4 regions of the Bradyrhizobium septentrionale genome follow, and region 3 is predicted to be linked to each of the others. Evidence: predicted binding sites of a transcription regulator. Region 3 holds the regulator's gene; each other region holds the start of a gene.

Region 1 (3,602 bases), 910 kb from region 3:
GAGATTAGGTTGAATCAGTCGTCGCGCTTTAGCTCGTCGTTTGGGCATGATCTTTCCGGAAAACCGCTTCGCACTTTTCCGGATCATGCCGAAGGCATCATGTCAGCGGACGGCGGTCTTTTCAAACTGCCGCAACATCTGGTTGCCGCGCTCGACGGCGGCGTCCAGCGCCTGCTTGGCGGTCTTCTTGCCGGCCAGCGCCTGCTCGATCTCCTCCGACCACATGTCGCGCAGCTGCACCATGTTGCCGAGGCGCAGACCGCGGGAATTCGCGGTCGGCTCCTTGTTGGTGAGCTCGAGCAGCGGGGTCTCGAGATAGGGCTGGTCCTTGTAGAAGCCCTCTTCCTTGGCCTTGGCGTAGGCTGCCTTGGTGATCGGCAGATAGCCCGAGGCCTTGTGGATCCAGATCTGGCGGTCGGTGTCCGAGAGGAAGGTCAGGAACTTGGCCACGCCCTTGTATTCCTCGGCCGACTTGCCGCCCATGACCCAGAGCGAGGCGCCGCCGATGATCGAGTTCTGCGGCGCGCCCTTGACGTCGGGATAGTACGGCATCGGCGCCGCGGTGAAGTTGAACTTGGCCTGCGCCTTGACGTTGCCGAAGAAGGCCGACGAGGTCAGGTAGATCGGGCACTCGCCCGAGGTGAAGCGGCCTTCGCCGGTGTTGGTGCGGCCGGCGTAGTCGTAGGTCTTGTCCTTCTGCAGCTCGACCAGATTCTCGAGGTGCTTGACCTGCAGCGGGCCGTTGAATTCGAGCACGGTGTCGAAGCCGTCGAGGCCGTTGGCCTTGCTGGCGAGCGGCACGTTGTGCCAGGCCGAGAGCTGCTCGAGATTGACCCAGGTGACCCAGGAGCCGGAGAAGCCGCAGGTGGCGTAGCCGGCCGCCTTCAGCTTCTTGGCGTCGTCGAACACTTGCGGCCAGGTCTTCGGGATCTCGGCGATGTTGGCCTTCTTCAGCGCGTCCAGATTGACCCACATCACGGTCGACGACGAGTTGAAGGGGAATGACAGCATCTCGCCTTTGGAGGTCGAGTAGTAGCCGGTGATCGCGGGCAGGTAGACGCTCGGGTCGAACTTCTCGCCGGCATCGGCCATCAGCTTGTAGACCGGTTTGACGGCGCCGGTGGCGGCCATCATCGTCGCGGTGCCGACCTCGAACACCTGCATGATATGCGGCGCGTTGCCGGCGCGGAAGGCGGCGATGCCGGCGTTCATGGTGTCGGCGTAGCCGCCCTTGTAGGTCGGAATGACCTTGTAATCGGATTGCGCGACGTTGAAGTCGTTGGCCAGCTTGACGATGACGTCGTTGTTGGCGCCGGTCATCGCGTGCCACCACTGAATCTCGGTCACCGCAAATGCAGGCGACGCGAATGCAAGCGCGGCAGCGGCTGCCGCAGCAGCGCCGAGTCGTCGAAAGATCATCAAAACCCCTCCCGGTTGGAACGCCATCTTTCGTTGCGCGCGTTAACAGCGCCGGATGACGTTCAAATGACCGTATAAACGAAAGTCATGGTAGGGGGGAAGCCGAAGCAAAGGGAAGCGGTAAAAAAGGCGGAGATTGCGGTCGCGTCCGTGCGGGGCAACGCCGGACGCGACGTTGCATCGCAGAGCAGGCGTGAGGATCAACGTTTGCGCTGGGGACCGCAGACCACGCCCTTTTCAACTAGGCCGCTGATCTCGTCCTTGGAGTAGCCGAACTCGCCGAGCACCTCCGCGGCGTGCTGGCTGAACTTCGGCGGCGTGCGGCGCAGGCTCGGCCTGGTGCGCTCGAGGCGGATCGGCGAGGCGACGCCCTTGTACCAATCCTTCTCGATGACGTCGCCGCGATGGATCGTGTGCGGGTTGGTCAGCGCCTGGTCGATCTTCTGCACCGGGCCTGCCGGCAGGCCGGCCGCGAGCAGCCGGTTGCACAGCGGCTCGGCCTCGTGCTGGCTGAACACCGCGGCAAGCTCGAGGCGCAGCGCATCGCGGTTGGCGATGCGGTCCTTGTTGCGGGCAAAGCGCGGATCGGTGCCGAGCTCGGGCTTGCCGATTTCCTTGGCGAGCTTGCGGAAGGTGCCGTCATTGCCGACGCCGATGAAGATGTTGTCGGTCCTGGTCGGGAAGATCGCGTAGGGCACGAGGTTGGGATGCTCGTTACCGGTGAGCGACGGCGGCTTGCCATGCATGAAATAGTTCGCGGTGTGCGGATGCATGATCGCGAGCCCGGTCTCGTACAGCGTGGTCTCGATGAACTGGCCGAGCCCCGAGCGCTGCCGCTCCGACAGCGCCATCAGGATGCCGATCGCCGCATAGAGCCCGGTGGTGATGTCGACCAGCGGCACGCCGATGCGCATCGGGCCGCTCTCCGGCGAGCCGGTGGCCGCGATCATGCCGGTCATCGCCTGGATGATCGCGTCATAGCCGGGATTGCCGCCGCGCGGGCCGTCGGCGCCGAAGCCGGAGATCCGGCAATGCACGAGGCGCGGAAACTTCGCGCGCAGCACGTCGTTGCCGATGCCCCATTTGTCGAGCGTGCCGGGCTTGAAATTCTCGATCAGCACGTCGGCGGTCTCGAGCATCTTCATCAGCACCACGCGTCCGCCCTCGGAGGCGAGGTCGAGGCCGATCGAGCGCTTGTTGCGGTTGATGCCGACGAAATAGGCCGCGTCTTCCTCGTGGAAGGGCGGGCCCCAGTCGCGCACCTCGTCGCCGGCGGGCGGCTCGACCTTGATCACGTCGGCGCCGTGGTCGGCGAGGATCTGGGTGCAATACGGGCCGCCGAGCACGCGCGTCAGATCGATCACGCGCAGTCCGGTCATCGCGCCCGTCACCGCTGGGGTATTCATGGAAGCAACCTTCACTCAGTTGGGACTCAAAAACGAGGTCCCAGAGCCTTTAAAGGGCAGCAATGCTCCCGTCCGCGCAGGCCCATGCAGTGGGCTGCGCCTGCGTTCGCCAAGCGAACTGGCATTCGAAATGCAATGCCCTCAAATGAAAAAGTCCGCTCAAATGCAATGGTCCGCCACGCTGATGTGGCGGACCATTGGGCGGAAGGCGAATTAGACGACGCTCAGCTTGACGTCGACATTGCCGCGGGTCGCGTTGGAATAGGGGCACACCTGGTGGGCCTTTTCGACCAGCGCTTCGGCCTCATCGCGGGGAAGGCCGGGCAGTGAGACGGCGAGCTCGACGGCGAGGCCGAAGCCGCCTGCCGAGCGCGGGCCGATACCGACCGTCGAGGTCACCGAGGCATCGGCGGGAACCTTCGGGCCGCCCTGGGAGGCGACGAACTTCATGGCACCGATGAAGCAGGCGGCATAGCCGGCCGCGAACAGCTGCTCCGGATTGTTGCCGGCGCCGCCGCCGCCACCGAGCTCCTTCGGGGTGGTGAGCTTGACGTCGAGCGCGCCGTCGAGCGTTGCCGCATGGCCGTCGCGGCCGCCGGTTGCCTTGGCGCTGGTCTTGTAGAGCACGTTCACAGACATGGTGGTCTCCCTTGGGTTTGGACTTCGGTGGACTTGAGTTCGTGTTCGACGCGGTCTATGTTGCACGCAATTAGATTGCGCGCAATATAAAATCTGCGGCCTCACATTTAATTGTTCGCAATTGAATCCCGGCTCCAG
Region 2 (3,602 bases), 4.7 Mb from region 3:
CGCGGCTGGTGCCGTCGGCGCTGACGCTCGCGGCGATGGCCGGCAGCGTGATCCTGCTTGGTATCGCGCTGAAGACGTTGCCGATTGGAACCGCCTATGCCGTCTGGACTGGGATCGGCGCGGTCGGCACCGCGGCGCTCGGTATCATCCTGCTCGGCGAACCCGCGACCGCGATGCGGCTTGCCAGCATCGCCCTGATCGTGTCCGGCATCGTCGGACTGAAACTGGTCGGGTAGGTTCTGTCTTGGCCACGTTTTCTTAGCGCGAACCGGCTTCCACTTCGCTCGAAAACGCTATGGTCACTTCAATACCTGCACCACCCAATAGGTCGCGGCCGCGACCGCGGCCGACGCCGGGATCGTGATCACCCAGGCATAGACGATCGAGCTCGCCACATTCCAGCGCACGGCGGACAGCCGCCGTGCCGCACCGACGCCGACAATGGCGCCGGTGATGGTGTGGGTGGTCGATACGGGAACCCCGAGATAGGTCGCGATGAACAGGGTCGCTGCGCCGCCGGTCTCGGCGCAAAAGCCCTGCATCGGCGTCAGCTTGGTGATCCGCAGCCCCATGGTGCGCACGATCCGCCAGCCGCCCATCAGGGTGCCCAGCGCCATCGCGCTCTGGCAGGACAGCACGACCCAGAACGGAATTTCGAAGGTGTCGCCAAGATGGCCCTGCGAGTAGAGCAGCACGGCGATGATGCCCATGGTCTTCTGCGCGTCGTTGCCGCCATGGCCGAGCGAATAGAGCGACGCCGAGGCGAATTGCAGGATGCGGAAAGCGCGATCGACCGCGAACGGCGTCGAGCGCACCGAGAGCCAGGACACGATCGCAACCAGCACCAGCGCCAGCAGGAAGCCGACCAGCGGCGACAGCACGATCGCGAGCAAGGTCTTGGTGAGCCCGCTCCACACCGCCGCGGAAATGCCCGCCTTCGCCATGCCGGCGCCGACCAGGCCGCCGATCAGCGCGTGCGAGCTCGACGAGGGAATGCCCAGCGCCCAGGTGATCACGTTCCAGACGATCGCGCCGACCAGCGCGGCGAAGATCACGGTCGCGTCCACCACCGACGGCTCGATGATTCCGGTGCCGATGGTGTTGGCGACATGCAGTCCGAACACCAGGAAGGCGACGAAGTTGAAGAACGCCGCCCAGAACACCGCATATTGCGGCCGCAGCACGCGGGTCGAGACGATGGTCGCGATCGAGTTCGCGGCATCGTGTAGGCCGTTCAGGAAGTCGAACAGCAGCGCGACCGCGATCAGGATGGTGAGAACCGGAAGACCCAGCGTGGCGTCCACGTGATGGCCCCGCTCTACTGTGCTTCTTTGAGCATGATCTCCGCGCAAACGCGTTCCGCGTTTGTCGCGCCGGAAAACCGCATCACACTTTTCCGGATCATGCTCATACTTGCTCGATCACGATCGAATTGATCTCGTTGGCGACGTCGTCGAAGCGGTCGGCCACTTTCTCGAGGTGATCGTAGATCTCCGCGCCGACGATGAAGTCCATCGCGTTGGCGTTGCGGTGCTTCAGGAACAATTCCTTGAGCCCGATATCCTGGAGATCGTCGACCCGGCCCTCGAGCTTGGTCAGTTCTTCGGTGATCTGGGTCAGCATCGAGACGTTCTGGCCGATCGCCTGCAACAAGGGCAGCGCGCGGACCACCAGATTGGCGCATTCGACGATCAGGCCGCCCATCTCGCGCATCGGCGGCTCGAACTCACGCACCTCGAACAGCATGACCGCCTTCGCGGTCGCCTGCATCTGGTCGACCGCGTCGTCCATCGCGGTGATTAGGTTCTTGATGTCGCCGCGGTCGAACGGGGTAATGAAGGTGCGGCGAACCGCGGTCAGGACCTCACGGGTGACACTATCGGCGTCGTTCTCGAACTGATTGACACGCTGGCAGAAGACCGGGGTCTCCTCCCCGCCCTTCAGCATGTCCTGCAGCGCCAATGAGCACTGCACGGAGGTATGGGCGTGGCGGGCGAACAGGTCGAAAAACCGCTCTTCCCTGGGCAGGAAGGCGCGAAACCAGCGCAGCATGTCTCAGTTCCATCGTTCCGGGACAGCCCTTTTAGCGACTGTCACAAAACTGTCATAGAGCATCTGGCAGGAAAACCACCGATCGACCGCCCGAACGGGCGGTCGTCCACCGCTATTCAGCCGGAAATCGCAGGCCGCGCCCTGCCCTACAGCGACCGCCTGAGCATATGGGCCAGCTCGCCGACCAGGCCGCGCCGGAACAGCAGCACGCAGGCGACGAAGATCACGCCCTGGATCACCGTCACCCACTGGCCGAAGCCGGCGAGATATTGCTGCATGGCGATGATCACGAATGCGCCGACCACCGGTCCGAAGATGGTGCCGAGACCGCCGACCAGCGTCATCAGCACGATTTCACCGGACATCGACCAGTGCACGTCGGTAAGCGAGGCGTTCTGCGCCACGAACACCTTCAGCGAGCCGGCGAAGCCCGCCAGCGTGCCCGACAGGATGTAGGCGAGCATCTTGTACTGGTCGGTCTTGTAGCCGAGCGAGATCGCGCGCGGTTCGTTCTCGCGGATCGCCTTCAAGACCTCGCCGAACGGCGAGTTGATGGTCCGGTAGATCAGCAGGAAGCCGGCGAGGAAGCCGACCAGCACGACGTAATAAAGCACCAGCGGCTTCGAGAGATCGAAGATCCCGAACAGCCGCCCCTGCGGGATGCCCTGGATGCCGTCTTCACCATGGGTGAACGGCGCCTGCAGATAGATGAAGTAGAGCAGCTGCGACAGCGCCAGTGTGATCATCGAGAAATAGATGCCCTGGCGGCGGATCGAGATGAAGCCGGTGACGAGGCCGAGCAAAGCCGCGGCGGCGGTGCCGACCACGATGCCGAGTTCGGGCGGCAGTCCCCACACCTTCAGCGCATGCGCGGTCACGTAGCCGGCAGTGCCGAGGAACATCGCGTGGCCGAACGACAGCAGGCCGCCATAGCCGATCAGGAGGTTGAAGGCGCAGGCGAGCAGCGCAAAGCACAGCGCCTGCATCACGAAGAAGGGATAGATCCCCGTGAACGGCACCACTGCCAGCAGCGCCGCCATCACGGCGAATACGATCATCTCGTCGCGCATCGCGCGCGGCGTCACCGGAAGTGTATCGTCGGTCAATGCTGACATATCAGGCCGCCCGTCCCGTCAGTCCCGTTGGCTTCACCAGCAACACCACCACCATCAGGACAAACACCACGGTGTTGGAGGCCTCGGGATAAAAATACTTGGTCAGTCCCTCGATCACGCCGAGCGCGAAGCCGGTGATGATCGAGCCCATGATCGAGCCCATGCCGCCGATCACGACCACCGCGAACACCACGATGATGAGATCGGCCCCCATCAGCGGGCGGACCTGGTTGATCGGCGCCGACAACACGCCGGCGAGCGCGGCAAGGCCTACGCCGAGCCCGTAGGTCAGCGTGATCATGCGCGGCACGTTGATGCCGAAGGCGCGCACCAGCGTCGGGTTCTCGGTCGCGGCGCGCAGATAGGCGCCAAGCTGCGTCTTCTCGATCAGGAACCAGGTGGCAAGGCACACCACCAGCGAGAAGATGACGACCC
Region 3 (3,602 bases):
AATCATGATCCCCGGGATCATGATTGAGGGAGACAAGCGATGGCTTCTGAACATACCGCCAAGGCATTCGACAGCGACCTGCAGGAGTTGACCCGCCTGGTCGCCGAGATGGGCGGCCTCGTCGAGCGCATGATCACCGAGTCGGTCGACGCGCTGATCCGGCGCGACGTCGCGCTCGGCAAGCGCGTGGTCGCCGCCGACATCGAGATCGACAATCTGCAGCGCGTCATCGAAGAGCGCGCGGTGCTGACGATCGCCCGCCGCCAGCCGATGGCGATCGACCTGCGCGAGATCGTCAGCGCGATGCGGGTCGCCACCGACCTCGAGCGGATCGGTGACCTCGCCAAGAACATGGGCAAGCGCGTCGCGGCGCTGGAGAGCGATTTCCAGCCGCTGAAGCTGATCCGCGGCCTCGAGCACATGACCGACCTCGTGCTGTCGCAGGTCAAGTCGGTGCTTGACGCCTATGCCGCGCACGATCTGCCGGCGGCGATGAACGTCTGGAAGGGCGACGAGGAGGTCGATGCGATCTGCACCTCGCTGTTCCGCGAGCTCTTGACCTACATGATGGAAGATCCGCGCAACATCTCGTTCTGCATCCATCTGATGTTCTGCGCCAAGAACATCGAGCGGATCGGCGACCACGCCACCAATATCGCTGAGACCGTGTTCTATATGATCGAGGGCCAGCAGATCACCGACAAGCGTCCGAAGGGCGATATGACCAATTTCGCCACCACGGTGCCGGGTAACTAGGGCATGATCCGCATCGGCGGAACCGGATTGTCGTCGCGACAAACCGTTTCCACGGGGAATATGCTCAGGGGTTGAGTGTTTCGGTTTGCGTTTGGGCAACGGATCACCACAGAGAAAGAACTTAGACCGATGAGCGCACGCATTCTGGTAGTCGAAGACGAGGAAGCGCTGACGACACTGTTGCGCTACAACCTCGATGCGGAAGGCTACGATGTCGAAACGGTGGGACGCGGCGACGACGCCGACACCAGGCTGAAGGAGCGCATCCCCGACCTCGTTGTGCTCGACTGGATGCTGCCGGGCCTGTCCGGCATCGAGCTGTGCCGCCGCCTGCGGGCGCGGCCGGAGACCAAGCAGCTTCCGATCATCATGCTGACCGCGCGCGGCGAGGAGAGTGAGCGCGTGCGCGGGCTTGCCACCGGCGCCGACGACTACATCGTCAAGCCGTTCTCGGTGCCCGAGCTGCTGGCGCGGGTGAAGGGCCTGCTGCGCCGTGCGAGCCCGGAGCGGCTTGCCACCGTGCTGACCTATGGCGACATCGAGCTCGACCGCGAGAAGCGCCGCGTGGCGCGCTCGGGCCGCCCGATCGATCTCGGGCCGACCGAATATCGCCTGCTCGAATTCTTCCTCGAACATCCCGGCCGGGTGTTCAGCCGCGAGCAGCTGCTCGACAGCGTCTGGGGCCGCGACATCTATATCGATGAGCGCACCGTCGACGTGCATATCGGCCGCCTGCGCAAGCTGCTCAATCCGGGCCGCGAGCAGGATCCGATCCGCACCGTGCGCGGCGCCGGCTACGCGCTCGACGACCGCTTCGCGAAGGCCGAGCCGCAGCCGTAGCCGCGGAGCCGCAAATAAACTACAGCGTCGTCCCGGCGAAAGCCGGGACCCATAACCACGAATCTTGATTGTTGGAACGCGCTGGGGGCCGCAGCCCGGCCTGACCACCTGCGCCGGTGGTTATGATGGGTCCCGGCCTGCGGCGGGACGACACCGGTGATGCAGACGTAGATGGGGTAACGGGCCGGCCGCCCGCTCGCTACGGCGCGCTTTGGAAGCGCGCTCGCGAGCGGCCTGTTGGTTGGAAGGCGGTCGTCCCTCAAACTGATGGTGTCAACGGAGTCGGGCAAGCCCGCTCCAAGCATCATTAAGGGACGACCATGTACCACTATGCAGGAATCGACGTGTCTTTGGAATGCTCGAGCGTCTGCCTTGTCGATGGGACGGGTAAGATTTTGCGCGAGGCGAAGGTTGCGAGCGAGCCGGAGGCCTTGATCGGCTGGTTCCGGTCGCTGGGGTTGGTGCTGGAACGGATCGGGCTGGAGGCTGGTCCGCTGTCGCAATGGCTCTACGCAGCGATGCGGGATGCGGGCCTGGCAGTCGAACTGTTGGAGACGCGGCACGTCCGCGATGCCTTCAAGGCGATGCCGGTGAAGTCGGACCGCAACGATGCCCGCGGGATCGCGCAACTGATGCGGCTGGGCTGGTTCCGGCCGGTGCACTGCAAGTCGATCGAAGCGCAGGAGACGCGGGCGGTTCTGACGGCACGCAAGCTGCTGCAGTCGAAGCTGCGCGACATCGAGAACAGCCTGCGCGGCGTGCTCCGCGGCTTCGGTCTGAAGGTCGGCCCGACCACCGAGCGCACGTTCGCCGAACGCATCCGGGAGCTCGTAGCGGGCCATCCTGGACTTGAGGTGGTGGCCCAGGCACTGCTCGAAGCCCACGCCGTGCTGCGGCGCGAGTTCAATGGCCTGGATAAGCACACCCAAAGGCTCGCCAGGTCGCACCCGCAGGCGAAGCTCTTGATGACGACACCGTCCGTCGGCCCGATCGTGGCGCTCACCTATGCCTCGGCGATCGACGACCCGAAGCGCTTCCGGTCATCGAAGGCGACGGGAGCGCATTTTGGCCTCACCCCGAAGAAGTACCAATCGGGCGAAACCGACTATACCGGCCGCATCAGCAAGATCGGCGATGCCTCCGTGCGCGAGGCGCTCTATCAGGCGGCTCATGTCATGCTGACCAAGCCGGTCAGGAACTGCTCGGCGCTGAAGGGCTGGGCGATGCGGATCGCCCGGCGCGCAGGCATGCGCAAGGCCAAGGTGGCGCTTGCACGCAAGCTCGCCGTGATCCTGCATCGCATGCTCGCCGACGCCAAACCGTTCAACCCGATGGCCAAGGCCTCGGCAACCTAAGCAAGGAGCAGCAATCGGTTCCGGGCGGGCCACGACACCAGGCTCTCCCTGAGCGAGGTCCCTTCGCCGGGACGATGGATCCGGTCAGGCCGCCATCCGGGAAGTGGCTCACAACCACGCTTCCGTAGATTGGCCGGCCGGCTCCTCAATGCACCCCATCAGGCGACGGCCACCGCGCCGATCCCGTACAGAAGCAAGTGCCCGGCGACTGGATCACGCAAAAAGGGATTGACTTACCAAGGCCCGTTACAGAAGCCCGGATGCAGCTAAACGAAAATCCACAATCGCCTCCCCAAAGTTTGGCGGTGTGCGTCGGGTAGACCTCGCTTCGCCGCGCTATCGGTCAAACCGAAGCTGTTGGGCTCTTGCTTGCGCCGGCAACATGTTGCTGCGCATAGGCCCAAAGCTGCTCTTGGCTTGCGGCATCGAAAGCTTGCCACGGCAGATACCACCAGCCCTGATAATCGGAGCGCAGCAACAGCAATCTGTTCGTTCGAGCTAGCGATTTGACGTTGGCCCAAGGCATTAGGATGGTGGGACCTTTGCCATATCGTTGGTGATGCCGCTTTCGGTGACCTCATACGTGATCCCTGTGCGACCGACGCTGAGCCGGTACCACAGCCAAATAGCTTGCCGGCGAAAGAAATAGAC
Region 4 (3,602 bases), 540 kb from region 3:
CGTTCGGTGCGCTGAGCCTTTACGGCTACACCACCAAGCGTGACATGAGCGGCATGGGCTCGTTCCTGTTCATGGGTTTGATCGGCATCATCATCGCGAGCCTGGTCAACCTGTTCCTGGCGAGCTCGGCGCTGCAGTTCATCGTCTCGGTGGTCGGCGTGCTGGTGTTCGCGGGCCTCACCGCCTGGGACACCCAGCGGCTGAAGAACGACTACATCTACGGCTACGCCTCGCAGGGTGGCGTGATGGCAGAGCGTGCGGCAATCACTGGTGCGCTGTCGCTCTACCTGAACTTCATCAACCTGTTCACGCTGCTGTTGCAGCTGCTCGGCCAGCGCGACTAAGCGCCTCGAGCGAAGGGATCGACCGAAGCCCCGGCCCTAGCGGCCGGGGCTTTTCTTTTGGGCGTGGCAAAAATACTGTCGCCACCATGTCCAATCCGGAAATCAGGCCGACCGCCGAGGCGGATCTGCCCTCGATCACCGCGATCTATGAGCAGGCGGTTCGCTTTGGGACCGCGACCTTCGAGCTGATTCCGCCCGACCTCGCCGAGATGACCCGCCGCTACAGGGCGCTGATCGATGGCGGCTTCCCCTATTTCACGGCAGAGCTCGACGGCCGCGTCGCCGGCTATGCCTATGCCGGCCCCTACCGGCCGCGGCCGGCCTATCGCTTCACGGTCGAGAACTCGGTCTATCTGGATCCTGCGCTCCATCGCCGCGGCGTCGGCCTCAAGCTGATGGAGCGCCTGATCGCCGAATGCGACGCCCGCGGCTTCCGGCAGATGATCGCGGTGATCGGGGATTCGGCCAATGCCGGTTCGATCGGACTGCACCGCCGCTGCGGTTTTGAGATGATCGGGACACACCCGGGTGTCGGCCTGAAATTCGGCCGCTGGCTCGATACCGTGATGATGCAGCGCGCGCTCGGCGAAGGCGGCGCGACCGTGCCGGCGGACTAGCCGACAATCCGCAGCCCGAATGAGCGAAGCGACATCCGAGATAATCTATCTTCCCCTGAAAGGGGGAAGGTCGGGATGGGGGTCAGCCACGGGCGACGCTGTGTGTGCGGAGAGAGCAAATCCCCACCCGCTTTGCTCTGACGAGCAAAACAACCTCCCCTTTTCAAGGGGAGGTGGGGCTACACCACCGACAGCTTGCGGTCGATCACGAACAGCACGCGTTCGAGTTCATGGCCGCGACGCAGGATCAGGCCCGTCGCCGAAATCACGCTGTACATGCCCTGCTTGCGCGCAAGCCGGGGATCCTTCTCGATCCGGTAGATCGGCATTTCGGACGCGCGCCGAAACACCGAGAACACGGCACGGTCCTTCAGGAAGTCGATCGCATAGTCGCGCCACTCGCCGTCGGCGACCATGCGGCCGTAGAGATTGAGAATGCGGTTGAGCTCTAGTCGATTGAAGGTCACGCGGTTGGGCTGCGGGATCGCGGCGGCGGGGCGCGCCGCGGCGCGGCTCCCGCTCGGATCAGTGTCCTCCGAGATCAGACTCATCGAGCGCCTCCTGTCATCCCAGTGACGATCATGGTCCGAAAGCCGGTCCCCCCTTTTCGGGATCGTCACAACGCTGACATGATTGCGCTAAGCGAGGGGGCCTGCAAGGGGCCATTCGCGATGCAACCGGGTCTTAACCACGGTCTGGCGCGGCAGATTATCCGGAAAACCAGAGAGTCACGGGAACGTTAGCGGAATCATATTGCTGCCCCACTTCCGCCCATCGCCCGCCCCGCTGCCCTGCGAAAAGAAAATCCTGCGTTGGCCCGGTCCTTTCGGTTCCGGATTCCTCAGCCCCCAGCCCCCCGGGGCCGTCGGGATCGGGCCTGTTCGCAGGGGAGTTAATCCCAACACTGGGCCAACGAAAGTTGGTCCTTTTTGTTTTTGGGAGCCTGCTCAAGGCACGCGCGATCGAGACGCGCCCAGAGGCTCACCGCGTTCGTTTCAGTATATCTCTGGATGCATGTCGGTCGCCTCCCGCGTGGGCTGCACGACAAACTGCGTGCCGCCCAATGGCGCGACCGACGGAAGGTGGCGCCGCAAGGTGCTAGCGAAGCGAGGTGAAGGCGGCGCCGAGCATCGGGCCCGGCTTGTCGCGATTGCCGTCCTGGACGTACACCGCCGCGGCATCGACGCCATCGCGCGTGATGTTCTCCAGCGGCACGGTCCAACTCCCGGACGAACCGTTCCAGTCACCGACCTTGAGGAGATTGCGCACCACGTTGTGGTAGGTGATCTCCTGGCCGCGGTTCTCGCCGCGCGCGATCGAGATCGGCACCGACTTCGAGATCGAGCAGATCCAGACTTCGCCGCGCGACACTGCGGGCGACTTCGACGCGGCCACCGAAACGTTGATCTGCTTGCCGGTCAGCGTCAGCGTCACCGGCACCGACATCACGCTGCCGCTCTTCTCGGTATCCTTGATGGCGCTCTCGATGCTCGCCCGATCGCTGCCGATCACATGCGCGGAGCCGTTGATCACGGCCTGCGGCGTGTAGACGTCGCGATCGCCGCGCATGTGCGAATAGGCCTTCTGGCGCGCGCTGAAACGGGAATCGGCCAGCGTGTCCTTCCAGCCGAGATAGTCCCAATAGTCGATCGGCATGCTCAGCGCGATGACGTTGGGGTCCTTGGCGAGATCACCGATGATCTTGTCCGCGGGCGGACAGGACGAACACCCCTGCGAGGTGAAGAGTTCGACGACAGCACGCGGATCGGCGTGAGCGGGGCGGATGACAGCAACGATCGCGCAAATACCAAGAGCGCTGGACCATCGCGAGATCGAGTTATAGGCCATCATCGCTGTCATACTGCGAACCAGTCGTGATGATTTCCATCCGTAATTGTACGGAGCATGAAGTTTGTCCCTGAACTTGCGTGCCCCAAAACGCGAGAAAGCGGCCCTGTCATAGGCCGCCTTCTTTTTAGTCGCCACTCACTAAGCGGTGAGGCACCGATCACAAATCCGCGTTAGAGCATGATCCGGAAAAGTGTGAACCGGTTTCCCCCGCGACAACGCAAGCGTTTGCGCGGAGATCATGCTCAAACAAAGGGCCTAGGCCGCGAGTTTGCGCAGCACATAGTGCAGGATGCCGCCGTTGCGGTAGTAATCGAGCTCGTCCAGCGTATCGATGCGGCAGAGCAGCGGGACGTCCCGCTTGCCGCCGTCGCCGGAGACGATCTCGGCGGTCAGGGTCTGGCGCGGCTTCAGGTCGCCCTGCAGCCCGCGGATCGTGACCTTCTCGTCGCCCTTCAGGCCGAGCGAGGACCACGACGTGCCGTCCTGGAAGGTGAGCGGAAGCACGCCCATGCCGACCAGGTTGGAGCGATGGATACGCTCGAAGCTCTGGCAGATCACCGCGCGCACGCCGAGCAGGCGCGTGCCCTTGGCGGCCCAGTCGCGCGACGAGCCGTTGCCGTATTCGGCGCCGGCGAACACCACCAGCGGCACTTCCTCCTGCTGGTACTTCATCGCCGCGTCGTAGATCGACATCTGCTCGCCGTCGGGCCAGTGCTTGGTCAGACCGCCTTCCGGAATATTGCCGTCAGCGCCCTTCAGCATGAAGTTCTTGATGCGGATGTTGGCGAAG

The links. Region 3 encodes PhoB, which activates phosphate uptake and scavenging genes when phosphate is short. Its sites were predicted from a motif close to TGTCATNNANCTGTCAT; they were not measured.
Region 1: ugpB (sn-glycerol-3-phosphate ABC transporter substrate-binding protein UgpB) is a predicted target of PhoB. The motif match lies at 1,475-1,491, and genes of this name have one in related genera.
Region 2: HAP48_RS35755 (DUF47 domain-containing protein) is a predicted target of PhoB. The motif match lies at 2,092-2,108, and genes of this name have one in related genera.
Region 4: HAP48_RS14225 (DUF2794 domain-containing protein) is a predicted target of PhoB. The motif match lies at 1,524-1,540, and genes of this name have one in related genera.

The regions. Positions count from the first base shown of each region.
Region 1 covers NZ_CP088285.1:2,997,083-3,000,684, forward strand. The annotation lists gene ugpB (sn-glycerol-3-phosphate ABC transporter substrate-binding protein UgpB) at 103-1,419, opposite strand; gene HAP48_RS16010 (CaiB/BaiF CoA transferase family protein) at 1,620-2,825, opposite strand; gene HAP48_RS16015 (organic hydroperoxide resistance protein) at 3,039-3,464, opposite strand.
Region 2 covers NZ_CP088285.1:7,154,747-7,158,348, reverse strand. The annotation lists gene sugE (quaternary ammonium compound efflux SMR transporter SugE) at 1-236, shown strand, start outside; gene HAP48_RS35760 (inorganic phosphate transporter) at 300-1,304, opposite strand; gene HAP48_RS35755 (DUF47 domain-containing protein) at 1,408-2,052, opposite strand; gene HAP48_RS35750 (branched-chain amino acid ABC transporter permease) at 2,199-3,167, opposite strand; gene HAP48_RS35745 (branched-chain amino acid ABC transporter permease) at 3,169-3,602, opposite strand, start outside.
Region 3 covers NZ_CP088285.1:2,088,326-2,091,927, reverse strand. The annotation lists gene phoU (phosphate signaling complex protein PhoU) at 40-756, shown strand; gene phoB (phosphate regulon transcriptional regulator PhoB) at 886-1,596, shown strand; gene HAP48_RS11825 (IS110 family RNA-guided transposase) at 1,917-2,951, shown strand; gene HAP48_RS11820 (hypothetical protein) at 3,295-3,435, opposite strand; gene HAP48_RS11815 (hypothetical protein) at 3,477-3,602, opposite strand, start outside.
Region 4 covers NZ_CP088285.1:2,631,013-2,634,614, forward strand. The annotation lists gene HAP48_RS14215 (Bax inhibitor-1/YccA family protein) at 1-344, shown strand, start outside; gene HAP48_RS14220 (GNAT family N-acetyltransferase) at 431-961, shown strand; gene HAP48_RS14225 (DUF2794 domain-containing protein) at 1,141-1,512, opposite strand; gene HAP48_RS14230 (DUF1223 domain-containing protein) at 2,060-2,821, opposite strand; gene acnA (aconitate hydratase AcnA) at 3,068-3,602, opposite strand, start outside.